3 regions of the Streptomyces sp. NPDC058289 genome follow, and region 2 is predicted to be linked to each of the others. Evidence: riboswitches for the same ligand, from Rfam matches in the RefSeq annotation. Region 2 holds a riboswitch; each other region holds the start of a gene.
The links. Region 2 has a riboswitch for thiamine pyrophosphate ahead of thiC (phosphomethylpyrimidine synthase ThiC). Riboswitches for the same ligand answer to the same signal wherever they lie in the genome.
Positions count from the first base shown of each region.

Region 1: linked by a shared signal. The riboswitch ahead of thiO (glycine oxidase ThiO) and the one ahead of thiC (phosphomethylpyrimidine synthase ThiC) in region 2 are both predicted to bind thiamine pyrophosphate.
Region 3: linked by a shared signal. The riboswitch ahead of ACFVX6_RS28955 (thiamine ABC transporter substrate binding subunit) and the one ahead of thiC (phosphomethylpyrimidine synthase ThiC) in region 2 are both predicted to bind thiamine pyrophosphate.

Region 1 is NZ_JBHVYI010000056.1:35,148-45,330, reverse strand. It holds gene ACFVX6_RS26340 (DUF4396 domain-containing protein) at 1-156, opposite strand, end outside; gene ACFVX6_RS26335 (deoxyribonuclease IV) at 245-1,120, opposite strand; gene pknB (Stk1 family PASTA domain-containing Ser/Thr kinase) at 1,130-3,100, opposite strand; gene ACFVX6_RS26325 (GntR family transcriptional regulator) at 3,675-4,433, opposite strand; gene ACFVX6_RS26320 (hypothetical protein) at 4,598-4,756, shown strand; gene ACFVX6_RS26315 (hypothetical protein) at 4,749-4,970, shown strand; gene ACFVX6_RS26310 (thiazole synthase) at 5,294-6,088, opposite strand; gene thiS (sulfur carrier protein ThiS) at 6,094-6,294, opposite strand; gene thiO (glycine oxidase ThiO) at 6,291-7,502, opposite strand; TPP riboswitch at 7,500-7,612, opposite strand; gene ACFVX6_RS26295 (NAD(P)/FAD-dependent oxidoreductase) at 7,813-8,982, shown strand; gene ACFVX6_RS26290 (Rv2175c family DNA-binding protein) at 9,308-9,673, shown strand; gene thiE (thiamine phosphate synthase) at 9,762-10,183, shown strand, end outside.
Region 2 is NZ_JBHVYI010000014.1:70,027-80,209, reverse strand. It holds gene ACFVX6_RS09935 (hypothetical protein) at 1-347, opposite strand, end outside; gene ACFVX6_RS09930 (aldo/keto reductase) at 645-1,694, opposite strand; gene ACFVX6_RS09925 (hypothetical protein) at 1,881-3,263, opposite strand; gene ACFVX6_RS09920 (glycosyltransferase) at 3,524-4,636, shown strand; gene thiC (phosphomethylpyrimidine synthase ThiC) at 4,754-6,541, opposite strand; TPP riboswitch at 6,536-6,680, opposite strand; gene ACFVX6_RS09910 (YibE/F family protein) at 6,753-8,159, shown strand; gene ACFVX6_RS09905 (SsgA family sporulation/cell division regulator) at 8,399-8,848, opposite strand; gene ACFVX6_RS09900 (IclR family transcriptional regulator) at 8,946-9,683, opposite strand; gene ACFVX6_RS09895 (DUF5326 family protein) at 9,975-10,183, opposite strand, start outside.
Region 3 is NZ_JBHVYI010000068.1:2,243-12,425, reverse strand. It holds gene ACFVX6_RS28975 (LOG family protein) at 1-644, shown strand, start outside; gene ACFVX6_RS28970 (hypothetical protein) at 746-1,663, shown strand; gene ACFVX6_RS28965 (ABC transporter ATP-binding protein) at 1,713-2,738, opposite strand; gene ACFVX6_RS28960 (ABC transporter permease) at 2,738-4,354, opposite strand; gene ACFVX6_RS28955 (thiamine ABC transporter substrate binding subunit) at 4,414-5,514, opposite strand; TPP riboswitch at 5,599-5,707, opposite strand; gene rlmN (23S rRNA (adenine(2503)-C(2))-methyltransferase RlmN) at 5,767-6,879, opposite strand; gene ACFVX6_RS28945 (phosphatidate cytidylyltransferase) at 6,973-8,052, opposite strand; gene frr (ribosome recycling factor) at 8,052-8,609, opposite strand; gene pyrH (UMP kinase) at 8,660-9,439, opposite strand; gene tsf (translation elongation factor Ts) at 9,602-10,183, opposite strand, start outside.

The sequences.
Region 1 (10,183 bases), on a different contig from region 2:
GTGGAGCGTGGCCTGCGCGGCGACGGCCCAGGTGACCTTTCCGCCGGCGGTGGTGTGGTGGTGGGCGTGGCCTTGGTCGTGTTCGTGGTGCTCGTGACCTTGGTGCTGGTGCTGTCCCTGGTGCTGCTCGTGCTGCTGCTCGTGCGCGTTTCCCATGACAACCCCCTGGCGAGGAACGCCGGATAGCGGCTCTGTCGGTCGATATGACAGAACCGTATACCCCCCAGGGGTATTCCTCAACGGGTCAGCCGAGCTCGCGCAGCTCCTTCAGCAGCGCCACGTCCGCCGCGTGCCCTTCCTTGCCGCCCGGCGTTTCGGTGATCAGGGGGACGCCCTCCATCGCCGGATGCGTGAACAGTTCGGCGAAGGCGTCCCGGCCGATGTGGCCCTGCCCGATGTTCGCGTGCCGGTCCTTGTGGGCGCCCACGCCCTCCTTGGAGTCGTTGGCGTGCACCAGCTTCAGCCGGCCCTCGCCCACCGTGTCCACCAGCAGGTCCAGCGTCTGCTTCGTCCCGCCCGGCTCCGCCAGATCGTGCCCGGCCGCGAAGATGTGGCAGGTGTCGAGGCAGATCCCGAGCATCGGATGCCGGTCGAGGGCGTCGAAGTAGGGGCCGAACTCCTCGGCGGTCGAGCACAGCGAGGAACCCTGCCCGGCCGTGGACTCCAGCAGCAGGAAGGGGTCGTCGTCATGCGTCAGCTCGTCCAGCAGCGGCAGCATGTGCTCCCTGACCTGCGCGTACGCCGCCTCGCGCGGCCGCCCCCCGGTCGCCGAGCCGGTGTGCACGACCACCCCGAGCGCGCCGATCGCCCGGGCCCGGCGCAGCGAGTGCCGCAGCGATTCCACGGACTTCTCGACGGTGGCCTCGGTGTGCGAGCCGAAGTTGATCAGGTACGGCGCGTGGACGTACGCCGGGATCCCCTCCGTCGCGCAGGCCTCGCGGAACAGCTCGTCCTGGGCGGGATTGCCGACCGGGGTGGCCCAGCCCCGCGGATTGGCGACGAAGACCTGGACGGCCTCGGCACCCATCTCGCGGGCGTACGTCAGCCCGACCGAGGCCAGCCCGCCCGCGACGGGCACGTGCCCGCCGACTGGATTGCGGCCCGTTGAATTGTTGTTCATGGCGTGCTGTTACAGCCCCTTGGTCCTGATGGTGATGGTGCTGCCCTCGGCGGCGTTCTGGCCCGCGGGGACCGACTGGGAGTCGACGGTGTTGCTGAAGGAGAGGAAGGGCTTGTCGACCTTGACCTTGAAGCCCAGTCCCTCCAGGGTCGCCCGCGCCGCGTCGGCCTCCTGGCCGGTGACGTCCGGGACCGGGATCTGGCGGGGGCCCTTGGACACGGTGAGGGTGACGGTGTCACCCGCGGCGGCCTGGCTGCCGGCGCCGATCGACTGGTTGGCGACCGTACCGGCGGGGGAGGGGGAATTGACCTGCTCGGGGGCCGTCTCCACCTTCAGGCCGAGGCCCTCCAGGGTGGAACGGGCCTGGTCGAGGGAGGTTCCCGTGACGCGCGGGACCGGCACCGGGCGCCCCTTGCTGACCACCATCGCGACCAGGGTGTCGAGGGACCGCTTCTGGCCGCCGGTCGGGTCCGTGCTGATCACCGAGCCCTGCGCGACGTCCTGGCTGAAGGCCTGCGTGACGGCCCCCGGCGTCAGGCCGACCGAGGTCAGCTCGGCCTTCGCGGCCTCCAGGGGCTTGCCCTTGAGGTCGGGCACCACGACGACCTCGGGTCCGCGCGAGATGGTGAGCGTCACGGCGCCGTTGCCGCGGATGCGCTTGCCGCCGGCGGGGTCGGTGTTCATCACGGTCCCCTTGTCGAAGGCCGCGCTGAACTTCCGGTCGACCCGCTTCACCCCGAGCCCGGCCGCCGACAGCTGGGACTTGGCCTCCGCCTCGGTCTTGCCGAGCAGGTTCGGGACCTTCGTGAACTGGCCGGAGCTGATGTACCAGACCCCCGTACCGAGACCGAGGAAGAGCAGGACGCCGAGTACGACGAGCAGCACGCCGGGGCGGCGGATCCGGGAGGCGGCCGGCGCAGGCGTCGGGGGCAGGGGCGGAGCCGCGAGCCGCGAGGTGTGGGACACCGGCTCGGCGTGCGAGGCGTGCGTGGTGTGTGCGGCATGCGAGGCGTGCGAGGCGTGCGCGGCATGCGAGGCGTGTGTGGTCACCGGGCGGGGGATCACGCTGGTGCGGTCCTCGGCGGCGGTCCGCTCGGCCGCCCGGGCCTGCGGCGGTACGGCGTCCAGCTCGGAGGCAGAGAGCTGGGCACGGGCCTCTATGGCCAGCCCGAGGAGGGCGGCCGCGTCGTAGGGACGCAGATCGGGGTGGCGCGCGGTGGCCTGGGCGACGAGCTCGTCGAGCGCGGCGGGCAGCCCGGGGACGGCGGCCGACGGGGGCGGGACGTCCTCGTTGAGGTGCTGGTAGAGCACCTGGGCCGGGTTGACGCCGGTGTGCGGCTTGGAGCCGGTGAGCATCTCGTAGAACACGACGCCGCAGGCGTAGACGTCGACGCGGGTGTCGGTGACGCCGTTCTCGATCTGCTCGGGGGCGAGGTAGGAGACGGTGCCGAGGACCGACCCGGTGGTGTTCGTGACGGAGTCCACGGACCGGACCAGCCCGAAGTCGGCCACCTTGACCCGGCCGTCGTCGCCGATCAGCACGTTCTCGGGCTTCATGTCCCGGTGCACGAACCCGGCACGGTGCGCGGCGCCGAGGGCGGCGAGCACCGGTTCGAGGATGTCGAGGGCCGCGCGGGGCTGGAGCGCGCCGCGCTCGCGGAGCACGTCGCGCAGGGTGCAGCCGGACACGTACTCCATGGCGAGGTACGTGTACGGGCCGTGCGTGCCCTGGTCGAAGACGGCCACCACGTTGGGGTGCGCCAGGCGGGCCACGGACTTCGCCTCACGGATGAACCGGTCGACGAAGCCGGGGTCGGCGGCGAGCGCCGGGTGCATCACCTTCAGGGCGAGGACCCGGTCCAGCCGGGTGTCGACGGCCCGGTAGACCGTGGCCATGCCGCCGGCCGCGATGCGGGCGTCCACGCGGTAGCGGCCGTCGAGCGTCTGCCCGACGAGGGGGTCATCCAGGGTCGTGTCCACCCGGCGATTCTACGAGGGCCGGGCGGGGCCCCGTCCCGGGCCTTGGGGGGTTGCAGCGGAGCTGTGACGTGCGTCTGGGGTGCCGGGTCCTGCGCGGGCGGGGCCCTCGCCCCCTCGCGCCCGCACCCGGATCCGGTGGCTGCCCACCCGCCGCCTTCGGGACCGGACGGGATGCAATCCGCCCGGCGCGGCGGGACCGGGGGAAAGGAAGCGGGACCTGGGCCGGCCGGAAGCGTCGAGAGGTTTGGGGTTTTCCGTCAGCCTCATCGTCCTTCCGTGGCGGCCCGGCCTGTCAAGGGCGCTCACTACGTTCGCGTCGCTACGCGACGGCCTTCGGCCGCCCTTGACAGGCCGGGCCGCCACGGAAAAACGAAGGCAGCCGGAAAACCCCAAAAGAACGGCCGGGTCAGAGAGACATGGACGACCCGATCAGAGAAGCGCAACCAAACTCCACAAGGCCCACCCCGACCTCGGGCACCCACAAGCCGCCCAGCCCGACGACGGGCGCATCAGATCGCTACACACACCCCACGACTCAGCGACTGACCGCCGCCCGAAACCGGAACCCCACTGATTAGGCGTCGAAGTCGTACTCCAGCACGTAGGAGGCGGAGTCCAGGGTCATCTCATTGACCTCGACGGCCCGCCGGCCCTCGGTGAACGCGGTGCGGACGATCTGGATGACAGGTGTGCCCATCGACAGTGAAAGTCGCTCGGCCTCTTCGGCCGAAGGCATCCGGGAGCGAATTTCCTCGCGGAAGTGGACGGGCTTGTGCCCCAGCTCGGCGAGCCTCGCGTACGTCCCACCGGGGCCGGTATCGACTTGGGTGATGGCAGAGTCTGCGACGACGTCCGACGGAAGGTGCGATGTCGCGAACAGCACCGGCTTTGCATCGAGCACGAAGCGGCGGCTGCGCGCCCAGACCCGGGACCCTTCGGGAATGTCGAGGGCGTCGGCGATGCGGCTGTCCGCCCCTTCCTCGCGGACCTCGATCTGATCGACGACAAGCTCGCGGTCTTCGGTATCTGCGGACCAGATGGAACGGCCTGAGCCCCACTGCTCCTGCGCCAGGCGCTGGATGCCGCGCCGTCGCAGGGGCTTGAACGTCCGCACGAATACGCCGGCGCCCTTTCGCGCCTCCGCGAGCCCTTCGTTCTGGAGCACACCGAGGGCCTGACGTGCGGTCATTCGTGCGACGTCGTAGGTGGCCATGAGGTCGTTCTCACCAGGCAGGCGGTCGCCCGGGCCGTACTCACCCGACTGGATAGCCGCCCTCAGCGCATCCGCGATCCGCTGGTACTTCGACTGGCGAGATCCGCCTTGGCTGGTCATTGAACGATCACTCCTTCTCCTCTCTAGACACCCTAGGACCAGATGTAGGCCACTGCCACGAACCGGCGTGGGGATCCGCACCCGCCCACGATCGATTGAGATCTCTAGAGATGCTTTGGCAATCGACCCGGCATCGGTTGCGGTGGGACTGAGGAGTGATCTGAATGCGCCAGATTCCCACCGACATGGCCGGCTCCGACACGGAAGACGGCGGCTCCACAAGGGTCCTGGTGGTGGCCGGGCCCAGTGCGGATCTACTCGACCGTGCGCTGGTCGGCTGGGAGCACTTCCTCAGCACCTTCGAGGGAGGGGCGGGTGAATGAGCGCTACGAGTACGTCCCTCATCGGCTTCTGCGTCACCGCGTCCGCGACATCGCATCCGGCGTTGAAGGAGAGTTGATGGCCGTGATCCACGAGAACGTCTCGGACTCGATCGCTTGCGAGCGCTGGATGGAGCTGGCCTACATCCGTGACGCGTCCGGCCGCGAGTTCACCACCGCGATCCACAACATCGATCCGGTCAGCCGACAGGCGTGACCCTCCACAGGGGTGTTGGTTTCGGGCGGCGGTCAGTCGCTGAGTCGTGGGGTGTGTGTAGCGATCTGATGCGCCCGTTGTCGGGCTGGGCGGCTTGTGGGTGCCCGAGGTCGGGGTGGGCCTTGTGGAGTTTGGTTGCGCTTCTCTGATCGGGTCGTCCATGTCTCTCTGACCCGGCCGTTCTTTTGGGGTTTTCCGGCCGCCACGGAAGGACGATGAGGCTGACGGAAAACCCCAAACCTCTCGACGCTTCCGGCCGGCCCGGATCCCGTAAACCCCTACCCATCAGGCCCCCCGCACGCGCAGGGCCCCGTACCGCCCCCTCAGAACGCCGGGCGTTCCGGGTCCAGGGTTGCTCGGCCCTCCACCGGGGAGGAGGGTTCTGCGAAGCGGCGTTGGGGGATGCGGCCCGCGCGGTGGGCCAGGCGGCCCGCCGAGACCGCGTTCCGCATGGCCGCGGCCATCAGGACGGGGAGCTGTGCCCGGGTCACCGCCGAGGCGAGCATGACCGCCGCGCAGCCCAGTTCCATGGCCAGGGCCACGTCCGAGGCGGTTCCGGCGCCCGCGTCGAGGATGACCGGGACCCCGGCCCGCTCGGTGATCAGCTCGAAGTTGTGCGGGTTGCGGATGCCCATGCCGGAGCCGATCGGGGACCCGAGCGGCATGATCGCCGCGCAGCCCACGTCCTCCAGTTTGCGGGCGAGGACCGGGTCGTCGTTCGTGTACGGGAGGACCGTGAAGCCCTCGTCGACCAGGATCTCCGCGGCGTCGAGCAGCTCGACCCCGTCCGGGAGGAGGGTGCGTTCGTCCGCGACGACCTCCAGTTTGATCCAGTCCGTGCCGAGGGCCTCCCGGGCCAGCCGGGCCGTCAGTACGGCCTCGCCGGCCGTGAAGCAGCCCGCGGTGTTGGGGAGCACCGCGATGCCGAGGCGGTTCAGGACGGACAGGACCGAGCCCTGCACCGTCGGGTCGAGGCGCCGCATCGCGACCGTGGTGAGTTCCGTGCCGGACGCGACCAGCGCCCGTTCCAGGATGTCCAGGCTCGGAGCCCCGCCCGTGCCCATGATCAGGCGCGAGGAGAAGGTCCGGCCGCCCAGGGTGAAGAGGTCGTCCGCCATGGTCCTCAGCCTCCCTGCACTGCGGTGAGGACCTCGACGCGGTCGCCGTCGGTCACGGAGGTGTAGGGCCACTGGCCGCGCGGCACCACGGTCTCGTTGAGGGCGGCCGCGACCCCCTTGGTGGCTTCGGTCAGGGTGGCGACCACCGTGGCGAGCATGGTCCCGTCCGCGATCTCGCGCGGTTCGCCGTTGACGGAAATGGTCATGCGAACGACTCCTGTCGCGTGAGGGTGGACGTGAGGGTGGACGTGAGGGCGAAACGGCGTGGGGTGAAGGGGCGGGCGATCTCCGGCAGTTCGCCGGTGGTCAGCAGGTCCGCCATCACGTCCCCGGTCAGCGGCGTCAGCAGGACCCCGTTGCGGTAGTGCCCGGTGGCCAGGTGCAGGCCGGGGAGTTCGGTCGGGCCGAGGAGGGGGGCGTTGTCCGGCGACCCGGGGCGCAGCCCGGCCCGGGTCTCCACCAGGGGGAGTTCGGTGATCCCGGGCACCAGCTCGTGGGCGTCGCGCAGGAGTTCGTAGACCCCGCCCGCGGTGACGGTGGTGTCCCAGCCGAGTTCCTCGCTGGTGGCGCCGATGACGAGTTCGCCGTTCTCGCGGGGCACGAGATAGACGTGGCTGCCGCGCACCACGGCCCGTACGGTCCGCGACAGGAACGGGGCGTAGGACGACGGCACCGCGAGCCGCAGTACCTGACCCTTAACCGGCCGTACGGGCGCCACGGCCTCGGGCGGTACGCCGTCCAGCCGGCCGCTGAGCGAGCCCGCGGCCAGCACCACCTGGTCGGCGCGCAGCTCCGTACCGTCCGCGTCGTCGAGGACCGCGCCGCAGGCCCGGTCGGCGGCGGTCAGCAGTCGTGCCGCCCCGGCGCGGTGCAGGGTGACCCCGGCCCGTTCGCAGGCGGCCAGCAGGGCGGCCGCGAGGCGGCGGGGATCGACCTGGTGGTCGCCGTCCACGCGCAGGCCGCCGCGTACGCCCGGGGCCAGCATCGGTTCCAGGCGGCGGCACTCGCGGCCGGTCAGCCAGTCGGACTCCAGGCCGCAGCGGCGCTGGAGGGCGTGCAGTTCGCGCAGGTGCAGCCGGTCGTCGGCGTCGAGGGCGACGGCGAGGGTGCCGCAGGCGCGGTAGCCGATGTCCATGCCGCCGCTGGCTTCGGCGAGCTCTGCGGCGAACTCCGGGTAGCGGGCGGCGGAGGCGAGGTTGAGTCCGAGCAGGGTCTCCTCGCCGTAGTGCAGCTCGGTGACGGCGGCCAGCATGCCGGCCGCGACCTGGGCGGCGCCGCCGCCGGGGGCCGGATCGGCCAGCGCGGTGCGCAGCCCGCGCCGGGCCGCCCGCCAGGCGGTGACCAGGCCGATGATGCCGCCCCCGATGACGAGGACGTCGTGGCCGGGACTCCGGCCGTTCCGATATGAATGCATGGGCGTCCAGCCCCTCCCTTCGCCGGCATGACCCGGATCAGGTTCGTACGGTCGGAGGCCGGCCAGCCTCCCTCTCAGCCCGGTGCGCCCGGACTCCCGCGATAGGTTCGGTGCCAGAGTAACGCCGAGGCCGACGGCCGGTAAGGCTGCCTCCCCGGCGGCGCTGCCCGCCCGGATCCCGGCAGGTGGCCATCCACTATTCCTGACGGACCGTCAGTTGATTAGGCTGGGCCGCGTGAGCGAGCAGACGCAACAGCAGACGCAGCAGGCGGAAGACACTCGGCGCGGCGTGGTGATCGTCGGCGCCGGGATGGCCGGGGTCCAGACCGCGGTCGCCCTCCGGGAACAGGGCTGGACCGGCCCCGTCACCCTGCTGGGAGCCGAACCCCACCAGCCCTACGACCGGCCCCCGCTGTCCAAGGCGGTGCTCCTCGGCAAGGCGGAGGACTCCGCCTTCGACGTCGACTTCGAGGAGCTCGGCATCGAGCTCCGGCTGGGGGTCGAGGTCACCGGACTGCGGGCCGCCGACCGAGAGGTCGACACCGAGGCGGGCCCGGTCCCGTACGAGGTCCTCGTGCTGGCGACCGGCGCCCTCCCGCTGACCCTGCCCGGCGCGGAGGGCGTCCCCGGGGTGCACCTGCTGCGCACCCTGGACGACGCGGCCCGGCTGCGGCCCGTCCTGGCGGCCGGCTCGGCGGTGGTGGTGGTCGGGGCCGGCTGGATCGGCGCGGAATTCGCCACGGCCGCCCGCGAGGCGGGCTGCGCGGTGACCGTGGTCGAGGCGGCCGACCGGGTGCTGGCGGGCGCGCTGCCCGCGGAGGTGGCCGAGTCGATGGGGCGCTGGTACGCCCAGGCGGGCGCCGAGCTGCTGACCGGCGCGCGGGTGGCTTCCGTGGAGCCGGGCCGGGTCCTGCTGGCCGACGGGCGGGCGCTGCCGGCCGGGGCGGTGGTGGTGGGCATCGGCGCCCGGCCGGCCACCGGATGGCTGGCCGGGTCCGGCGTGGAGCTCGGCCCGGACGGAGCGGTCACCGCCGACGAGCGGCTGCGCACCTCGGTGCCCGGGGTGTACGCGGTGGGGGACTGCGCCTCGTTCCCGTCGGGCCGCTACCGGGCCCGGCTGCTGGTGCACCACTGGGACAACGCGCTCCAGGGGCCGCGGGTGGTGGCGGCGGACATCGTGGCCGGGGGCTCCGGGGAGCAGGTCTACGACCCGGTCCCGTACTTCTGGTCGGAGCAGTTCGGCCGCTTCGTGCAGTACGCGGGCCACCACGGCGACGCGGACGCACTGCTGTGGCGCGGCGACCCGGCGGCCGACACCTGGTCGGTGTGCTGGCTGCGGGAGGGGCGGCTCGTTGCGGTCCTCGCGGTGGGCCGCCCGCGCGACCTGGCCCAGGGCCGCCGCCTCATCGAGTCGGGCACGCCCGTGGACCCGGCGAAGGTCGCGGACCCGGCGATCGCGCTGAAGTCGACGGTCGTCTGACCCGGCGGGGCGCGGGCCGGGAGCGGTCCGGCCGGGCCCGGTCCGGCCGGGACCGGGCCCCGCGGGTGGAAGTCCCCTGCACGCCCTTCGCCCGTTCCCCGGGCTCCGCCCGGACCCGTCCCGGGGCTTCGCCCCGTTCCCCGTTCCCCGGGCTCTGCCCGGACCCGGCCGTGGATCGGGCCTGCTCGGTGCTTGGTTCAGGGCCCGTCGCGGGTCCGTCGCGGCCTCGTTCGGACCCCGTTCGGGCCCGTTCCCGGAGGCGTTCGCGCCCCGGACGGGGTCGCTCGGGTACCGGCAGTCAGTCCGAGATGGCAGGCTTGTGCTCGTGACCGAGATTGACGCAAAGATCGATGCCCTTGTTCCCGCCTGGCTGTACCTCCCCGACATCGCGGAGATGCTCGACATCGAAGTGACCAAGGTTCGCCAGCTGGTCAAGGAGGGTCAGCTGCTCGCGGTGCGCCGCGGCGAGAACCGCTCCCTCCAGGTCCCCGCGGCCTTCATCGACGGAGACAAGATCGTCAAGGGCCTGGTCGGCCTGCTGACCGTGCTCCGCGACGACCGCTTCACCGACGCGGAGATCCTGGAGTGGCTCTTCACCGCCGACGAGACCCTGCCCGGCACCCCCGTGCAGGCGCTGAGCGAGAATCGCGGCACGGAGGTGAAGCGCCGCGCTCAGGCGCTCGCCCTCTGACCTGACTCCGCCTCGAGCGCGGTGTGCGGACCCCGGCCGGGGCCCGCACACCGCGTCCGTACGTACGACACACCACCCGGGGGTACCCATGTCCGCCATCGCCGCCCAGCTGTCCGATGCCCGGCTCTACCTGTGCACGGACGCCCGCAAGCGGCAGGGCGACCTCCCCGAGTTCCTGGACGCCGTCCTCGCCGGCGGGGTGGACATCGTCCAGCTCCGCGACAAGGGCATGGAGGCGGGCGAGGAGCTGGAGCACCTCCAGGTCTTCGCCGAAGCGGCCCGCCGCCACGGCAAGCTGCTCGCCGTCAACGACCGGGCCGACGTCGCGCACGCCATCGGCTCGGACGTGCTGCACCTCGGGCAGGGCGACATCCCGGTGCCCGCCGCCCGCACCATCCTGGGCCAAGGGGTCCTCATCGGCCGCTCCTGCCACTCCGAGGCGGAGGTCGACGCGGCCGTCGCCGAGACCGGCGTGGACTACTTCTGCACCGGCCCCTGCTGGCCCACCCC
Region 2 (10,183 bases):
CCAGTAGCGCCCGTGGCACCCGTAGCGCCGGTGGCACCCGGGTAGCCGCGCGGCCCCGTCGGGCCCGTGGCTCCGGTCGCGCCCCGGGGGCCGGTCGCGCCCTTGGGTCCGCGCGGGCCCCGCGGGCCCACCTTGCAGTCGTCGCCGTGAGCCGCCGCCGGCGTGCCCGCGCTGTGGCGCTGGGACTTGCAGTGGTCCGGACCCCCAGGCGCCTCGGCCAGCGCGACCGCCGGAGTCGCCAGGCCCGCCAGCACCAGCGCCACCGAGGCGAGCGTGCCTCCCGCCAGCCAGCCGGCTCGTCGGGGCAACGGCCCCAGGTAGGTACGGGCCTTGTTGTCAGAACTCATGTACCGCTCCTCGCAGACACCGGATCGAATCGACCTGCGAAGTCCGGAAATACGACCGGGCTCCGCGGGCCATCCTGAGGACCCCGACTCCGCAAGTCCGATCGGCGCGCCCATCCGTAAGCGGAACGGCTCAGCACACACCGCCACTTGGCGGCCCGCCGCACGTCCACACGTGTCTGCGCCCCGGCGTGCAGCACAGGCACCGCCTCGAAGCCGCCCCGGGCCTGCTGCCGTGCCCCATGTTTCACGTGAAACACCCGTCTCCGTTTCACGTGAAACATCGGAGCGTGCGCCCTCTTAGCCGGCGGACCGGTCTCCGAGCCCCCGTCGGCGTTGCCCGACATCCGTCAGCACCGGCGAGCGCCAGGCGCCGTCCGGGTGGTACAGGTTCCGGCCCGGCTCCACGATCTCGTCGATCCGGTCGAGGGTCGCATCGTCGAGGACCAGCCCGGCGCCCTTCACCAGTGCTTCCAGCTGCTCCATGGTCCGCGGCCCGGTGATCACGGAGGTGACGGCGGGATGCGCCAGCGGGAAGGCCACCGCCAGCTCGGGCAACGTGCAGCCGATGGAGTCGGCGAGCTCCACCAGCTGCTCCACGGCCTCCAACTTCGCGACATTGCCCGGAACCGCGGGGTCGAAGCGGGCCGGAGTCAGCGCCGCACGCCCCGAGGTCATGTCGATGGCGCGGCCGAGCCGGTACTTCCCGCTCAGGAATCCGGACGCGAGCGGGCTCCAGGTCAGGACGCCCATCCCGTACCTCCGGGCCACCGGCAGCACACTGCTCTCGATCCCGCGTGCAAGGATCGAGTACGGCGGCTGCTCGGTCCGGAACCTCGGCAGAGCCCGCCGTTCGGCGACGTGGTGCGCCTCGACGATCTCCTCGGCCGGGAATGTGGAGCAGCCGAAGGCTCGTATCTTGCCGGCCCGGACCAGATCGCCGAGGACGGACAGGGTCTCCTCGACGTCCGTACCGTGATCCGGCCGGTGCACCTGGTAGAGGTCGATCCAGTCCGTGTCCAGTCGGCGCAGGCTGTCCTCGACGGCACGCACGATCCAGCGCCGGGAGTTCCCGCTGCGGTTGCGGCCCTCACCCATCTGGAAGTGCACCTTGGTCGCCAGCACGACGTCGTCCCGCCGGCCCTTCAGGGCCTTGCCCACGATCGTCTCGGACTCCCCGGCCGAGTACATGTCCGCGGTGTCCACGAAGTTGATCCCGTGGTCGAGCGCGGCGTGGATGATCCGCGCGCACTCCTCGTGATCCGGATTGCCCACCGCGCCGAACATCATCGTGCCGAGGCAGTGCGTGCTGACCTCTATGCCGGTCCCACCCAGAATTCGGTATCGCATGCTCATGAGCCCGCACTGTAGGAGCTGGAGCACACTCGAGGACAAGCCCCCGGCGAAGTCTCTTGTGGGTACCGGACGTACGGCGGCCCGGAGCGCGACCGGACTGAAGTCCGGCGGCACTCCGGGCCGCTTGGGTTTCACCGTCAGGTCACGGTGCTACTCGCACCGGGCCCACCGGCTCGGGGACTACCCGCGGTGCTTGTTGCCCTTCGGCACCGTGTGCATGGCGGCCGACTTCTTGGCCTGCGGCTTCTTGAGGAACATGTCCCTGGCGGCGACGCTCCGTGCGGGAGCGGTCAGGGGGCCGGGGACGACCTGGACCCAGGGGTGCTGATCCCCCATCGCCGCTGTCCCGCAGTCCAGGGACGGTGTGGGGTTGTCGACCTCGCAGAAGGTCTCCCAGACCTGTCCGGTGGTGGTCGAGATTTCGATGTTCGCCCCGTTGGCGTGCTCGTCGACGGCGATTCCGCACGCCACCCCGGACGGGTAGTTCGGGTTGCGCGTGGGGTTGGTCAAGTTGTGCCAGTCGAAGTTCGTGTTGGGGTTCCCGAGACCACGGATTCCGACGTACGCGATCCCGTTGATCATCACCGCTTTGATCTCGCGGGAAGAGCTGGGCTTGAAGTTGGCGATGGCGTTGCACTGGGAGACAGGACCGGTCGCACCCGTGGCACCGGTGGCGCCGGTCGCACCCGTGGCACCGGTGGCGCCGGTCGTACCCGTAGCGCCGGTCGGGCCCGTCGCACCCATGGCACCATCGGCACCCGTCGGGCCGGTCGCACCGTCGGCGCCCGTCGGGCCGGTCGGACCCGTGGCTCCGTCAACGCCCGTGGCACCCGTGGCACCCGTGGCACCCGTCGCACCATCAGCGCCCGTCGGGCCAGTCGGACCCGTGGCACCGTCAACACCCGTCGCGCCGGTCGCACCGTCGGCGCCCGTCGCGCCGGTCGCACCGTCGGCGCCCGTCGGGCCGGTCGGGCCGGTCGGGCCCGTGGCACCGTCAACGCCCGTGGCACCCGTCGCACCATCAGCGCCCGTGGCGCCCGTCGCACCATCAGCACCCGTCGGGCCCGTGGCACCGTCAACGCCCGTGGCACCCGCCGCACCATCAGCACCCGTGGCGCCGGTCGCACCGTCGGCGCCCGTCGCACCGGTCGCCCCCGTCGCACCGGTCACCCCCGTCGCGCCACCGCTGGGTCCCGTCGGCCCCGTCGGCCCCGTCGGGCCCGTCGGGCCGACCGGCGGGCACCCGTGGTCGTCGTGGTGGTGGTCGCGCCCCTCGTCGTCTCCCCAGCCGCCGCCGTCCCCGCCGTCGTCCCCGCCGCCGTCCGCGCCGCCCCGGTTCCAGTCCTGTGGCGGGCCGTCGTGCGGCTCGCAGTCCTCGCCTCCTCCTCCGCCCGACGGAGTGGTGGCTCTCACGGCCGTGGCCGTCGGCTTGACCGCCGCGACAACCGGGTTGGCCATGCCCACGAGTACGAGGGAAAGCGAGGCCAGGGCACCTCCCGCGAGCCAGGCGCGATTGCGGGGGACAGGACCAAGGCGGAGCTTGGTCTGGTGCTCACGACTCATCTGCAGCGCTCCTTAGGAACGGAATGCGAGCCGGAACGGGTACCGTCCCGGCTGCGAGTTCGAACGTCCTTGGGACTTACGGACGGAGCCGCTCAGATCTTGAGATCCCCGGGATATTTATCAGCACAACGGCTTATCAGACGCCTCCGAACGGATGCGCCCACACCCACCGGGTGGTAGCGCCACCGGCGTGCCGCCCACCCATCGTCAGCCGCACTCCCTAACGTCGCCCGCGATCCGTCCGACGAGAGGGTGCTGCGGTGAGGCCGACCATCTGTCTGAACATGATCGTCAAGAACGAGGCGCCGACGATCCGGAAGTGCCTGGAGTCGGTGCGCCCCCTGATCGACACCTGGGTGATCGTGGACACGGGCTCCACCGACGGCACCCAGGACGTCATCCGGGACTGCTTCGCCGACCTGCCCGGCACGCTCCACGAACGACCGTGGAAGGGTTTCGACGGCAGCCGCACCGAGGCGATCGAGCTCGCGCGCTCCAGCGCGGACTACCTGCTGTTCATCGACGGCGACGACGAAATGCAGATCCGGCCCGGGTTCCGCATGCCGGACCTCACGCTCGACGCGTACCAGGTGGCGCTGCACGACGGTCCGATCGTCCACTGGCGGCCGGCGCTGGTTTCCACCCGGCTGCCCTGGCGGTACGTGGGCGTGCTCCACGAGTACATCGACTGCGGCATCGAGTACGGCCGCGACGTGATCGAGGGCTTCAACATCCTCTCCGTCGGCGGTGGGGCCCGCCTCCGGGAAGAGGGCCAGCGGGCGAAGTACCTGCGCGATGCGGAAGTCCTCGCCGAAGGCCTCGCGAAGGAACCCGACAACACCCGTTACGCGTTCTACCTCGCCCAGAGCTGGCGCGACGCGGGGGAGCCGGAAAAGTCCCTCGAGGCCTACGACCGCCGGGTGGCCATGGGCGGCTGGGCCGAGGAGACCTACTGCGCGCAGCTCTACGCCGCACGGCTCGCGGTCACCCTCAACAGGCCGGCGGCCGAGGTGATGGACCGCTACCTCCGCGCACACGAGAGCCGCCCCTCGCGCGCCGAGGCCCTCGGCGACCTCGCCCGGCTCTGCCGTCTCGAAAGCCGTTGGCCCCTCGCCTACATGTTCGCCCGGCAGGCAGTACGGGTGCCGCCCCCGGACGACATCCTCTTCGTCGAGTTCGCTTGGCACGACTGGCGCGCACTCGACGAACTCGCGGTGGCCGCCTACTGGACCGGGGAGTACCAGGAGTCCTTGGACTGCTGCGAACTCCTGCTCCAGGACGGCAAGCTGCCCGACGACCAGCAGGACCGGGTCCTCGCGAACCTCGAGTTCGCAGGGCGCAAGCTGGGCGTGGGCTCCCGCGCCTTCGCCTGACCGGAGCGACCGGATTCCAGCCCCGGGCCGATGCCCCGGGCTGACACGACGTACAACGGCGGCCCGCGACTCCCCCCTCGGTGTCGCGGGCCGTCCGTGTGTGCCGGTGGCGGGAGGTCAGTCCGCCAGCGGCAGGTACACGCGGTTGCCCGCGGCCGCGAACTCGGCGGACTTCTCCGCCATGCCCGCCTCGATCTCCTCGGCGCCCAGGTCGCCGCCGTGCTGGCGGCGGATGTCCTGGGAGATCTTCATCGAGCAGAACTTCGGACCGCACATGGAGCAGAAGTGCGCGGTCTTGGCCGGCTCGGCCGGGAGGGTCTCGTCGTGGAACTCACGGGCCGTGTCCGGGTCGAGGGCCAGGTTGAACTGGTCCTCCCAGCGGAACTCGAACCGTGCGTCAGACAGGGCGTCGTCCCATTCCTGGGCGCCCGGGTGGCCCTTGGCCAGGTCCGCCGCGTGGGCCGCGATCTTGTACGTGATGACACCGGTCTTCACGTCGTCGCGGTTCGGCAGGCCCAGGTGCTCCTTGGGCGTGACGTAGCAGAGCATCGCGGTGCCCCACCAGGCGATCATCGCGGCGCCGATGCCCGAGGTGATGTGGTCGTACGCGGGCGCGACGTCGGTGGTCAGCGGGCCGAGCGTGTAGAACGGCGCCTCCTCGCAGATCTCCTGCTGAAGGTCGATGTTCTCCTTGATCTTGTGCATCGGGACGTGCCCGGGGCCCTCGATCATCGTCTGCACGTTGTGGCGCTTGGCGATCGTGTTCAGCTCGCCCAGCGTCTTCAGCTCCGCGAACTGCGCCGCGTCGTTGGCGTCCGCGATGGAACCGGGGCGCAGGCCGTCACCCAGGGAGTACGTGACGTCGTACGCCGCGAGGATCTCGCAGAGCTCCTCGAAGTTCGTGTAGAGGAAGTTCTCCTTGTGGTGCGCCAGGCACCAGGCGGCCATGATCGAGCCGCCGCGCGAGACGATGCCGGTCTTGCGGCGCGCGGTCAGCGGCACGTACGACAGCAGCACGCCGGCGTGGACCGTCATGTAGTCGACGCCCTGCTCGGCCTGCTCGATGACCGTGTCCTTGTAGATCTCCCAGGTCAGGTCCTCGGCGCGGCCGTCGACCTTCTCCAGCGCCTGGTACAGCGGCACGGTGCCGATCGGCACGGGAGAGTTGCGCAGCACCCACTCGCGGGTGGTGTGGATGTTGCGGCCGGTCGAGAGGTCCATGACCGTGTCGGCGCCCCACTTGGTCGCCCAGGTCATCTTGTCCACCTCCTCCTCGATCGAGGAGGTGACCGCGGAGTTGCCGATGTTGGCGTTGACCTTCACCAGGAACCGCTTGCCGATGATCATCGGCTCGATCTCGGGGTGGTTCACGTTGACCGGCATGACCGCGCGACCTGCGGCGATCTCCTCGCGGACGACCTCGGGGGAGACGTTCTCACGGATCGCGACGTACTCCATCTCCGGGGTGATCTCGCCCCGGCGGGCGTACGCGAGCTGCGTGACCGCGGCGCCGCCACGGCCACGGCGGGGCTGGCGCGGACGACCCGGGAAGACCGCGTCGAGGTTCTTGAGACCACCGCGCGGCGAGGTGTGCTTGATGCCGTCGTCCTCGGGGCGCACGGGGCGGCCCGCGTACTCCTCGGTGTCGCCGCGGCTGATGATCCAGTTCTCGCGCAGCGGCGGCAGGCCCCGGCGCACGTCGGTCTCGATCTGCGGGTCGGTGTACGGGCCGGACGTGTCGTAGAGCGTCACGTCCTTGCCGTTGGTGAGGTGGACCTGGCGAACCGGCACCCGGATGTCGGGGCGGGAGCCCGCCACGTACCCCTTGTGCCAGCCCGGCTGGCGCTCGGTCTGGCCGTCGGCGTCCTGGCTGACGGCAGGCGTGCGTGCGTCCTGAATGGTCATGAGACCTAATCTCCCTACGCCGGCATTACCCGGTAACAGGTTCGGCGGTCGACGCAGCCTCCTCCCGTACGCATATTCGAATGCGAACGGTGATCAGCGCCCTCTCAGCCCGGTGCTCCGAGCTCCCGCGTTGTGCAAAGTAGCCCCCACGCTAGCGTCATGTGTGGCGTGCTGAACAGTGGGCCCCCTCATCTGTTGCGATGATCAGTCAGTGACGTCCTCGCCGCAGCCCCCCACCGAACCCACGGATCCCGCTGGTCACGCCGGCCACGCAGGCCACACGCACGCGGACCCCGGTCACTCGCCCGCCCCCTCTTCCGGACACTCCCACGGCCATGCGCACAGCCACGGCCCGGCGGCCCCCGTCTCGAAGCACCTGCGCAAGGTGATCGCGGCCGTCCTGATCCCCTTCGCCACCGCCGTCGTGATCGGCATGGTGGTGCTCTGGCCCGGCGCCGCGCCGGGCCACGAGCGCACCGGGGTCGGCTTCGACCGGCAGACCCAGCAGGGCACGGTCGTCGCCCTCCAGAACGTCGACTGCAAATCCGTGAACGCCGCGCAGGTGCCGCCCACCGGCGACACCTCCACCCCCGAGGGGCGCGAGGCCCTGGCCGCGCAGAACGGCGAGTGCAAGAAGGCCACGATCAAGGTCGGCAGCGGCCCCGACAAGGGCCGCGAGTTCGTCGAGATCGTCCAGCCGGGCGCACCACGGCAGTTGACGGACGGCCAGGACGTGGTGGTCGCCTACGCCCCGGACGCGCCCCGGGACCTCCAGTACTCCGTGATCGACGTGAACCGCAAGCTGCCGATGGCCCTGCTCGCCGGCATCTTCGCCCTTTCGGTCGTCCTCGTCGGGCGGATGCGCGGGCTGTTCGCGCTCATCGCACTCGTCGTCAGCTTCGGCGTGCTGACCCTCTTCATCCTCCCGGCGATCCTGCAGGGGTCGAATCCGCTGGTCGTGGCCGTGGTCGGGGCCAGCGCGATCATGCTGATCGCGCTCTACATGTGCCACGGGCTGACGGCCCGCACTTCCGTCGCGGTCCTCGGCACCATCATCTCGCTGCTGCTGATCGGCCTGTTGGGCTCGCTGTTCATCGACTGGGCGTTCCTCAGCGGCAACACGGACGACAACACCGGGCTGATCCACGGGCTCTACCCGAACATCGACATGAGCGGTTTGCTGCTTGCGGGTGTCATCATCGGATCGCTCGGCGTACTCGACGACGTGACCGTCACTCAGACCTCGGCGGTCTGGGAACTCCACCAGGCCGACCCGGCGATGGGCCCGCGCGGGCTCTACCGGGCGGGTATCCGCATCGGGCGGGACCACATCGCCTCGGTCGTCAACACGCTGGTACTGGCTTACGCGGGCGCGGCGTTGCCCCTGCTCCTGCTGTTCTCGATCGCGAACAGCAGCATGGGGTCGGTGGCCAACAGCGAGCTGGTCGCGGAAGAGATCGTACGAACCCTCGTGGGCTCGATCGGACTGGTCGCCTCGGTACCCGTGACGACGGCCCTGGCCGCGCTGGTGGTGTCCGCGGACCGCGCGGAATCCCCGGCGGCCACAGCGGCCTCGGGGCCGCTCCGCGGCGGCCGGGGCCGGCGACGCAAGCGCTGAAAGGCGGACCGGCGGGCGCGAGGGGTCAGTTCGCGCAGGCGGCCGGTCGCGAGGAACGGCAAGGTGGAGCGCTCAGCGCGTCGGCACGCTGAGCCGTGGTGCGTAGCTGCGGTGGTGCAGGTGGTGCCGTCATGCAGGTATTGCCGTCATGCAGGTGGTGCCGTCATGCAGGTTGATCCGGATGGTGCGTTGACGATTGCCGGCACACCCTGGTCAGCAGGCGTCCGGCCGGGCTCGCGTCAGCCCGCGTTCTGCTCGTTCTGCTGCGACTCCGCGAGGATCTTGTCGAGCGCCTCGTCGAGGTTCTCCTCGAAGTCCCCGAGGTTGCGCTCCTGGCCGAGCGGAACGATCCGGTCGGTACGGTCGAGGAACGCCACCAGCGGCGCCGCGCTCGCACGGAAGAGAGCCCGGTCTGCACCTACTTGCAGCCGGATGTGGACATCGGACAGTTCCTCCGGATCGGTCGGGGCGATGTGGACATCACCGTCACCGCACGGCTTGTTGATGCCATCGAGAAGGAGCTCCCGGCCGAACGCCCAGGTCACGGGCGCATCTCCGGGAAGGTGGAAGGTCAGACGGACTGCGTAGGGGTCACGAGCGTCGTACCGGAGTTCCACCGGGATCCGGAACGAGAGCTCCTCGGAAACGAGGAAACTCATCATGACCTCTGCCTGTACCGACTCGCGCATTGCCTACCCCGCTGTAGTGGAAGTGGCCAGGAATGATCCCCCAAGGCCCTCTTGACAAGAGTGGTGGAAGCGCTAGCAGATCACAAGGAGTGAGTTTTCAGATACTGATAGAGAACGAGAGGGTGCTCAACAGCGCGCCTACTTCACTCCGTAGCCGATCGACCGCATACAGCAATCGATGTTCTTGGTGCAGAGGAAGAGAAATCGCCATCGTTGCGGCGGTGTCGCCGGCCGTGATGGGGATGGCAGCGCACACCGTGCCCAGGGCGTATTCCTGCCGCTCGGTCACCGGCTGCATCCGCTCCATGGAGCCGATCCGCTGCTCCAGAGCCCGGAGATCCCGCACGGTGTAGGGGGTGATGGCCTCGACCGGGTGACGGTCGTAGTAGTCCTTGCGCGCCTTCTCGTCGAGCTGGCCGAGCAGGCACTGCCCGATGGCGTGCGCGTGGCCGGTCTCGCGGAAATCGGCCCACTCTTCGCAGGCCGGGTTCGCCGGGGTGTCCGAGACGCCCACGACCTCGATTTCACCCTCGCGGTAGACGGCGAAGTAGACGGGGGCCCCGACCGCGTCGCGGAAGTGCGCGAGGGAGTCGAGGATCATGCTGCGACGTTTCTGCTGAAGCCCGCCACCGGCCAGGCGGCCCGCGGCGTCCCCCAGGACGAAGACTCCGCTCTCCCGTCGCAGATAGCCCTCGTGCGTCAGGGTGCGCAGCAGGTGGTACGCGGTGGGAAGCGGGAGCCCGGCCTCGCGCGCCAGTTGTTTCGCCGGGGCTCCCTCACTATGGGAACCCACTGCTTCGAGCAGCCTCAGCGCCCGCTGCACCGAACCGATCAGAGTCGGCACACCGGCATTGTGAACCGAAGACAAAGCTCACCCCCAGGCGTGGCGGCGAGCCTTGGGGGGGCCCGCCCTGCGGGGGCCGCCCCCGCGTGTGCCGTGACTCCTGGGGGTCGTGCTCGGTGGCTGTCATAAAGAACCGCAGGTCAGAGCGGTAGTACCAGCGTTCGGTGCCCAGGGAACGGCACAGATTGCCACTCTATCCGCCGATTCCCGGGCTGTGAGCGGTTTAGCGCTTCACGTTCCCTCAGCTGGGTTAATCCCGCTGTGACCCGGGTTGCGCCAGTTCTACCACTCCCCGGCGGAGGACTTCGACTCGGTGCCCTTGAACTTCCTGACGACGAAGATCAGGCCTCCGACGAGGGCCACGAGGAGCAGCGCCTTGAAGAGGAAGCCGATCAGCGCACCGATGATGCTGGTGATCACACCACCGAAGACAAACAGCACCAGCAGTGGAACGGCGACCCACTTGACCCACCAGGGCATGCCTTCGAATA
Region 3 (10,183 bases), on a different contig from region 2:
GCGGCCACGCCATGGCCCGCGGCGGCGACGCCTACCGGGGCGCGGCCGAACTCGGCCGGACCCTGACCCGCTCCGGGCTGACCGTGGCCACCGGCGGCGGCCCCGGCGCGATGGAGGCGGCCAACCTCGGCGCGTACCTCGCCCCGGCCCCCGACGAGGCCCTGCCCGAAGCCCTGCGGATGCTGGCCAAGGCCCCGTCCTTCACCCCGTCCGTCTCCGACTGGGCGCGCGCGGCCTTCGCCGTACGGGAACGCTGGCCGGCGGTCACGGGCGGCGACTCGGTGGGCATCCCGACCTGGTTTTACGGGCACGAGCCGCCGAACCCCTTCGCCGGGCACATCGCGAAGTACTTCGCGAACGCCACCCGGGAGGACGGGCTGCTCGCCCGGTCCAACGCGGGCGTGGTGTTCCTGCCGGGCGCGGCGGGCACGGTCCAGGAGATATTCGACAACGCGACGCCCAATTACTACGCGTCCCGGGGCGAGCCCACCCCGATGGTCCTCGTCGACCGCGCCCACTGGACCGAACGGCTGCCCGCCTGGCCGCTGCTCCAGGCGCTGGCCCTCGGCCGGGCGATGGAGTCCCGGATCGCCCTGGTCGACTCGGTGTCCGAGGTCCCGGCGGCCCTCGCCGCAATGAGCTGACCTCGACGACCTGACCCGGTCAGGCAACTTCTCTCGCCTTTTCCACGTCTGGAAGAGGTACGCACTACGTAAAACCTGCCAGACGTGAACGGAGCCCTCGGGTGCTCATAGGCCTGCTCACCGCCATCGCGGCGTCCATCTGCTACGGCACGGGATCCGTCCTGCAAGCCGTGGGCTCACGGCGGGCGGCCCGGATGTCGCCGGCCGCCGCGGGGGTCACCCAGCACGGCGGCCCGAACCTCACCTCCACGGCGAAGGCCGCGATGACCTGGGAGTTCATCGTCGGCACGATCCTGGACTTCGTGGGCTTCGGCCTGGGCGCCCTGGCCGCCCGGCTCCTGCCGCTCTTCCTCTCTCAGACCGTCATCAGCGCCAACCTGGTGATCACGGCCGTGCTGAGCGTGAAGATGCTCGGCATCCGGCTGACCCGGAAGGAATGGACCTCCATCGGGGTCGTCTGCGCGGCCCTGGTCCTGCTGGCGACGGCCGCGGGCCACGAGGGCGGCCACTACGCTCCGGCCGCCACGCACTGGTGGCTCCTTGCGGTGACCGTGCTGATCATCGTGGGCGGCACGGTGGCGGTACGTTTCCTCGGCGCCCGGGCCGCGATCCTGGCGGGCCTGCTGTCGGGTCTGGCGTTCGGCGCGCTGGGCGTCGGGGTCCGCATCCTGAACGGCGTGGAGCCGTTCTCGCTCCCCTCCCTCCTCTCCGACCCGGCCCTGTACGCCATCGTCCTGGCGGGGGTCGGCGGCATGTACCTGCACACCGTGGCGCTCCAGATCGGCTCGGTGAACGGCGCCACCGCCGCCCTGGTGGTCGGTGAAACCGTGCTCCCCGGAGCGATCGGCGTGCTCTGGCTGGGCGACGCGTCCCGCCCCGGCATGGCCTGGCTGGCAGTCCTCGGCTTCGTCCTGGCGGTGACCGGCGCGGTCGCAGTCGCCTGGTACGGCAACCACGAGGGCACGGAGACCCAGTCTCCCGACCCGGAGCCCGACAAATCCAGCCTCGCCGGCGTTTGAGGGCGCAGCGGGGACTCGGCCCCGCGCAGCGGCAAAGGGCGCAGCGGCCCTACTCCCCCGCCAGCACGACCACCTCGGCCGGGGCGAACGTCACCGCAACCCGGTCCCCGACCGCCGGCGCCCCGGCCAAGTCACACTCCGCCTCCAACACCGGCCCCACCCCAGGCCGCAGCAGCAGCGCGACATGCGTCCCCCGAAAGGTCCGCGACACCACCTCGCACCCCAGCCCCCCCTCGGGTGACAGCACGACCCCCGCAGGCCGGATCAGCACCCGATGATCCCCCTCCGGTGACCCGGCCGGAACCGGAACCTTGCCCCACGGGGTCACGGCCACTCCGGCCGAAAGCGCAGCAGGCACCACGTTCTCGAAGCCCAGGAACCGCGCGACGAACTCCGACGCCGGCCGCTGCCACACCTCCAGCGGGGTCCCCGCCTGCGCGATCCGCCCGTCCCGCATGACGACCACCCGGTCGGCCAGCGCGAACGCCTCGCCCTGGTCGTGCGTGACGGCCAGCACGGTCGTGCCGAGCCGCGAGAACAGCCCCTGCAGCTCCACCACGAGCCGCTCCCGCAGCCCGCGGTCCAGCTGCCCGAGCGGCTCGTCCAGCATCAGCAGCCGCGGCGAAGGCGCGAGCGCCCGCGCCAGCGCGACCCGCTGCTGCTCGCCGCCGGACAGCGAGGCCACCGCCCGGCCCTGCGCCCCGGGGAGCCCGACCAGCTCCAGGAGCTCGGTGACCCGGACCTCGGAGGACTGCTTCGAAGCACCCCGCATCCGCAGGCCGAAGGCGACGTTCCCGCCCACGTCCCGGTGCGGAAACAGCTGGTGGTCCTGGAACATCAGGCCCACCCCCCGCCGGTGTACGGGCACTGCGGCCTGGTCGGCGCCGCCCAGCAGCACCCTCCCGCCGGCGACGGGTTGGAGCCCGGCCACCACCCGGAGCAGGGTGGACTTGCCGCTCCCGCTCGGCCCGAGCACGCACACGATCTCGTGCTCGGCGACGGCCAGGTCCACGGCGTCCACGACCGCGCGCTCACCGAAGCGGACCGACACCCCTTCCAGCTGAAGCAGGGTCATCAGAATTCTCCGGAGGTCTTGTCGGGTCGCAGTCGCTCCAGCGCCAGCAGGGACACCGCGCACACCAGCATCAGGATCGTGCTCAGGGCCATCGCCTGCCCGTAGTTCATCTCCCCGGCCCGGCCCAGCAGCCGCGCCACGGCGACCGGCAGCGTCGGATGGTCGGGCCGCGCGATGAAGACGGTCGCCCCGAACTCCCCGAGGGACACGGCGAAGGCGAAGCCCGCCGCGATCAGCAGGGCCCGCCGCACCATCGGCAGGTCCACCTCCCGCCAGGCCCGCAGCGGTGAGGCGCCGAGCACGGCGGCGGCCTCCCGCAGCCGCCCGTCCACCGCGCGCAGCACCGGCAGCATGGTCCGTACGACGAAGGGAACGCCCACCAGCGCCTGCGCCAGCGGCACCAGGATCCACGAGGTCCGCAGGTCCAGCGGCGGCTTGTCGAGGGTGATGAGGAAGCCGAAGCCGACGGTCACGGCCGACACCCCCAGCGGGAGCATCAGCAGCGCGTCGAAGCCCCGTACGAAGCGGCCCGCGCGCCGGGTCAGCGCCGCGGCCGCGAGCCCGCCGACGACCAGCGCGATGGCGGTGGCGGCGAGCGCGTACTGCAGGGAGTTCCAGATCGCCTCCAGCGGCGGCACCAGGAAGGTACCGCCGCCGGCGCCGACTTCCTGGAGCGCCCGGTAGAAGCCGAACCCGTACCCGCCGGGGGCGTCGAGCGAACGTTCGACGAGCACGGCGAGCGGCGCCACGATCAGGAGCGCCACCGTGAGCAGCACCCCGCCGAGCAGGGTGCGCTGGGCCCCGCCGCGCGGCCGGTGCGTGGTCCGCCCCGGGTCCACCAGCCGCAGTGCGGTCTCCCGCTTGCGCACGGTCCAGGCGTGCACGCCGAGGATCGCTCCGATGGCCGCGAACTGCACCATCGTCAGCACGGCGGCCGTCGGCAGGTCCAGGAGCTGCGCGGTCTGCCGGTAGACCTCCACCTCCAGGGTGGAGTACGCGGGCCCGCCCAGGATCTGCACGACGCCGAAGGAGGAGAACGTGAACAGGAACACCATTAGCGAGGCGGCCGCGACGGCCGGGCCCAGCGCGGGCAGCGTCACGCGCCGCCAGGCGGCGAACCGCCCGGCGCCCAACACCCGGGCGGCCTCCTCCTGGCGCGGGTCCAGCTGCGCCCACAGCCCGCCGACCGTGCGGATGACGACGGCGTAGTTGAAGAAGACGTGCGCGAGCAGGATCGCCCAGACGGTCGTGTCGAGGCGGATCCCCCACACCTCGTCCAGCAGACCGTTCCGCCCGACGAGCGCGAGGAACGCGGTGCCGACCACGACGGTCGGCAGCACGAACGGCACCGTCACGAGCGCCCGCAGCAGCTGTTTGCCGGGGAACTCGAAGCGCGCGAAGACGTACGCGCCGGGGAGCGCGATCAGGAGCGTGAGCGCCGTGGACGCGAGCGCCTGCCAGGTGGTGAACCAGAGCACGTCGCCGATGTCGGGCCGGGCCAGCACCTCGCCGATCCGGCCGAACTGCCAGCCGTCGTCCGTCTTGAGCCCGCGCCCGACGATCGCGGCGACGGGGTACGCGAAGAACAGCCCGAAGAAGACGAGCGGCACGGCCATCAGACCGAGCCTGACGGCCGTGGCCCGCCCGCTCTCCTTCGGAACCCTGCTCACTCGTCCTACTTCACGACGAGGGCGGACCAAGCCTTGACCCACTGGTCACGGTTCTTGGCGATGGCCTCCGGGGCGACCGTCTCGGGCTTCTCGATGACCACGCCGTGCTTGGTGAACAGCTCCGGCAGCGCCGCGTCCTTGGCCACCGGGTTCACGAACATCTGGAGCGGCATGTCCTCCTGGAACTTCTTGGAGATCAGGAAGTCCAGGAGCGCCTTGCCGCCCTCCTCGTTCTTCGCCCCCTTGAGCAGACCCGCGAACTCGGTCTGCCGGAAGCACGTGCCCGTCGCGACGCCCGTCGGGGCCTCGGCCGGCTGCGGCTCGCCGTAGAGGACCTCGACCGGCGGGCTGGAGGCGTAGGAGACGACCAGCGGGCGGTCGCCCTTGGCCTTCTTGCCGCCGGCCGAGCCGGAGAAGCGCTCGTTGTAGGCCTGCTCCCAGCCGTCGACGACCTCGACGCCGTTCGCCTTGAGCTTGCTCCAGTAGTCCTTCCAGCCCGCGTCCCCGTACTTGCCGACGGAGGCGAGGAGGAAGCCGAGGCCGGGCGAGGAGGTCGCGGCGTTCTCGGTGACCAGCAGGTTCTTGTACTCCGGCTTGATCAGGTCGTCCAGCGTCTGCGGCGGGGCGAGCTTCTTGTCGGCGAAGTAGGCCTTGTCGTAGTTCACGCAGATGTCGCCGGAGTCCACGGGGGTGACCCGGTGCTCCTTGTCGAGCACGAACTCGGGCTTCACGCCGGCCAGCCCCTTGGCCTCGTACGGCGTGAAGATGCCGTTGTCGAGGGCACGGGAGAGGAGCGTGTTGTCCACGCCGAAGAACACGTCGCCGCGCGGGGATCCCTTGGTGAGGATCTCCTGGTTCAGCGCCGCGCCCGCGTCACCGGACTTCAGGACCTTGACGGTGTAGCCGCTCTGCTGCTCGAACTCCTTGAGGACCGAGTCGGTCACGTTGAAGGAGTCGTGCGAGACGAGGGTGATCGTCTTGGACTTCGGGGCGTCGCTCGCCCCGGCGGACTTGTCCTTGGCGTCGCCGCCGCCGCATGCGCTGAGCGTGGTGACGCCGAGCGCGGCAGCGAGCGCGACACCCGCCATCTTCTTGGTGGTGCTCATTGGTGCATTCCTCCTGGGATGTCCAGGAGAAGACGCGGCCCTGCCCGGCGCTCTGTGGAGCGGACGCCGGGCAGGGCGCAACAGCTTGAGTGATGACCGAACTTCCTACCCCGAATGACCGGGGCGAGGTTCAGAGGGTCTGCGGTGACGGATACCGCACTCTCAGCGCTGTGGCGCTCCCCTGTCGGAATATGAAATTGGTTTCGGCCACAGGGTACCCCGCGGCCGAAAGCACACCTCAACCGGCGAAAATCAGCGCTCCGAGGCGGCGAGCTGGCCGCACGCGCCGTCGATCTCCTGACCGCGGGTGTCGCGGACGGTCACCGGCACGCCGTGGCGGGCGATGGCGTCCACGAAGGCCTTCTCGTCCTCGGGCCGCGAGGCGGTCCACTTCGAGCCCGGAGTCGGGTTCAGCGGGATCAGGTTGACGTGCACGCGCTTGCCCTTGAGCAGCTTGCCGAGCAGGTCACCGCGCCAGGCCTGGTCGTTGATGTCGCGGATCAGGGCGTACTCGATGGAGATCCGGCGGCCGGACTTCTCCGCGTACTCCCAGGCCGCGCCGAGCACCTCGCGGACGTTCCAGCGGGTGTTCACGGGGACCAGGGTGTCGCGCAGCTCGTCGTCCGGGGCGTGCAGGGAGACGGCCAGGCGGCACTTGAAGCCCTCGTCGGCGAAGCGGAGCATCGCCGGGACCAGGCCCACGGTGGAGACGGTGATACCGCGCTGGGACAGGCCCAGGCCGTCGGGCTCCGGGTCGGTGAGGCGGCGGATGGCGCCGACGACGCGGTTGTAGTTGGCGAGCGGCTCGCCCATGCCCATGAAGACGATGTTCGACAGCCGGGCGGGCCCGCCGGGGACCTCGCCGTCGCGCAGGGCGCGCATGCCGTCGACGATCTGGTGCACGATCTCGGCCGTCGACAGGTTCCGGTCGAGACCGGCCTGGCCGGTGGCGCAGAACGGGCAGTTCATGCCGCAGCCGGCCTGCGAGGAGATGCACATGGTGACCCGGTCCGGGTAGCGCATCAGCACGGACTCGACGAGCGTGCCGTCGTGCAGCTTCCACAGGGTCTTGCGGGTGGTGTCGTCATCGCAGGAGATGTGGCGGATGACGTTCATCAGGTCCGGCAGCAGCTCCTGCTGGAGCTTCTCGCGGGACCCGGCGGGGATGTCGGTCCACTCGGCCGGGTCGTGGGCGTACCGGGCGAAGTAGTGCTGGGAGAGCTGCTTGGCCCGGAAGGGCTTCTCACCGATCGCGGCGACCGCCTCCCGGCGCTCCTCGGGGGTGAGGTCGGCGAGGTGCCGGGGCGGCTTCTTCGCTCCGCGAGGGGCGACGAAAGTGAGCTCTCCCGGGACAGGGCGGGCCATGGCAGGTACTCCTTGTAAGACGAAAGGCGCGCCGCAGAAGCAGCGCGCCTTCCAAGAGTAACCGCCCCGCCTGTACGGGCGCCTTTTCGCAGGTCAGCCGGTGCCGACGAACAGCGCCAGCAGCAGCCAGACCACCGGGGCCGTCGGAAGCAGGGAGTCCAGCCGGTCCATGATGCCGCCGTGACCCGGCAGCAGGGTGCCCATGTCCTTGATCCCGAGATCCCGCTTGATCATGGATTCCCCGAGGTCACCGAGCGTGGCGCTGACCGCGACGGCGAGGCCGAGCACGAGGCCCTGCCACCAGACGCCACCGTCGATCAGGAATTCCATGCACAGCGCGCCGGCCGCCATCGCGAAGGCCACCGCTCCGAGGAGCCCCTCGCGGGTCTTTCCGGGGCTGATGCGCGGGGCGAGCTTGGTCTTGCCGAAGCGCCACCCCACCGCGTAGGCGCCGGTGTCGCTGACCACGGTCAGGAGCAGGAAGGTGATCACCCGCTGCGGTCCGTCGTCGGCGGTGAGCAGCATCGCGACGAAGGTGGCCAGGAACGGTACGTAGAACGCCGCGAAGGCACCCGCCGTGACGTCCTTGAGGTAGTCCTCGGGCGGCTCGGTCATCCGCCAGACGAGGACGGCCAGCACCGTGAGCGCCATGGCCACCCAAGCACCCTCGGCACCGCGGACGTATCCGGCGATGACCATGGCCGCGCCGCCGATGGCGAGCGGGACCAGCGGGGCCTTGATGCCCTTCTTCTCCTGGAGCCGGGAGGTGAGCTCCCACAGGCCGACGACGACCGCCACGACGACGACGCCGACGAAGACCGCCTTGACGATGAGCAGCGAGGCGAAGATCACCGCGCCGAGACCCACTCCGACCCCTATGGCGGCACGCAGGTCCCGCCCGGCGCGCTTCTTCTGAGGCGGGGGCGAGGCGTCCTGCGGTGCCGGCGAAGGCGGGGTCGGCGGGGGGCTGGGCATGGGCTCCTGCGGCGGCGTCTCGGCGCGGAAAAGGGAGCCGCCGTCAGCGGCGGCCCCCCGATCGCGTGCATCCCGGTCGTCGAAGTCACGGCCGGCGGCATCGGGCACGATGGGCATGGGCCGAGTGTGCGGGCCCACCAGCGCATCGTAGGCGGGACCCGCCGGAACCGGCTCCGGCTGCCAGGAAGTGTCGTTCATCAGACTTCGAGGAGCTCGGCTTCCTTGTGCTTCAGGAGCTCGTCCACCTGCGCGACGTACTTCGCGGTGGTGTCGTCGAGCTCCTTCTCGGCGCGGCGCACCTCGTCCTCGCCGGCTTCCTTGTCCTTGACGAGCTTGTCGAGGGCGTCCTTCGCCTTGCGGCGAATGGCGCGGATCGACACCTTGGAGTCCTCGGCCTTGGTGCGCGCGACCTTGATGTACTCCTTGCGGCGGTCCTGCGTCAGCTCGGGGAAGGTCACCCGGATGATGCTGCCGTCGTTGCTGGGGTTGACGCCCAGGTCGGAGTCGCGGATGGCCGTCTCGATGTTGCGCAGGGCGCTCTTGTCGAACGGGGTCACGATCGCCATGCGCGGCTCGGGGACCGAGAAGGAGGCGAGCTGGTTGATGGGCGTGATGGCGCCGTAGTACTCCGCCACGATCTTGTTGAACATCGCCGGGTGCGCACGACCGGTGCGAATCGCGGCGAAGTCTTCCTTGGCGACGACGACGGCCTTTTCCATCTTCTCCTCGGCCTCGAGGAGGATCTCTTCGGTCACCACGTGCTCCTGCATGTCAGAAATGGATGGTTCAGGCGGACGGGGCCTGCTCAGGCCCGGGTGCCCTGGTCGCTCACGAGCGTGCCGATCTTCTCACCCTTGACGGCTCGCGCGATATTGCCCTCGGCGAGCATCTCGAAGACCAGGATCGGCAGCTTGTTGTCGCGGCACAGCGTGATGGCCGTGGCATCGGCGACCTTGAGGTCGCGCGACAGCACCTCGCTGTACTCCAGCGCGTCGAACTTCACCGCGTCCGGGTTCTTCTTGGGGTCGGAGTCGTAGACCCCGTCGACGCCGTTCTTGCCCATGAGAAGGGCTTCCGCGTCGATTTCCAGGGCGCGCTGGGCGGCCGTGGTGTCGGTGGAGAAGTAGGGCATGCCCATGCCGGCGCCGAAGATGACGACGCGGCCCTTCTCCAGGTGTCGCACGGCGCGGAGCGGGATGTACGGCTCGGCGACCTGGCCCATGGTGATGGCCGTCTGGACGCGGGAGTCGATGCCTTCCTTCTCCAGGAAGTCCTGGAGGGCAAGGCAGTTCATGACCGTGCCGAGCATGCCCATGTAGTCGGACCGGGCCCGGTCCATGCCGCGCTGCTGGAGTTCGGCGCCGCGGAAGAAGTTGCCGCCGCCGATCACCACGGCGATCTCCGCGCCGTCGCGGACCACCGCGGCGATCTCGCGGGCGATGGCGTGGACTACGTCGGGGTCGACGCCCAGTCCTCCGCCACCGGAGAAGGCCTCGCCCGACAGCTTCAGCATGAAGCGGCGGCCCTTCTTGTCCTGGTCGCTCTTGTCGTCGGAAGCGGTGTGGGTGTCCACGCCCTGATTCATGGAGATCTCCTCGTGCACATACGAAGAAGGCCATTGCCGGTGGGTCCTCGCGGTTCCCTCTACGGCAATGGCCTCCTCGTCAGATCTGCGGTCGCCCTGCGCGAACGCGGGCGACTGCTTCAGACCCTACCGGGGTCCGGTGTCCGTCGCGTACGGACGGACTCAGATGCCGACCTTGATGCGCGAGAAGCGCACCAGGGTGACACCGGCCTCGTCCAGAACCTTCTGGACGGACTTCTTGTTGTCCAGGGCGTAGTCCTGGCCGAGCAGCGTGTTGTCGCGGAAGAAGCCGTTGACACGACCCTCGACGATCTTCGGCAGCGCGGCTTCGGGCTTGCCCTCGGCGCGGGTGACCTCTTCGGCCACACGACGCTCGGACTCGACCACGTCGGCCGGCACGTCTTCCTTGGAGAGCCACTTCGGCGCGAACGCGGCGATGTGCTGCGCGACGCCGCGGGCGACCTCGGCGTTCTCCTTGTCCAGCTCGACGAGGACGCCGATCTGGAACGGCAGGTCGGGCATGGTGCGGTGCATGTACGCCGAGACGTAACCGCCGGTGAACTGCGCGAAGCGGTCCAGGACGATCTTCTCGCCGAGGTTGGCGTTGGCCTCGTCCACGAACGCCTGCACGGTCTTGCCGGGCTCGATCTCGGACGCGAGCAGCGCCTCGACGTCGGCCGGAGAGGTCGCGGCGATGTGGGCGGCCAGCTGGTTGGTGACGGCCTGGAACTTCTCGCCCTTGGC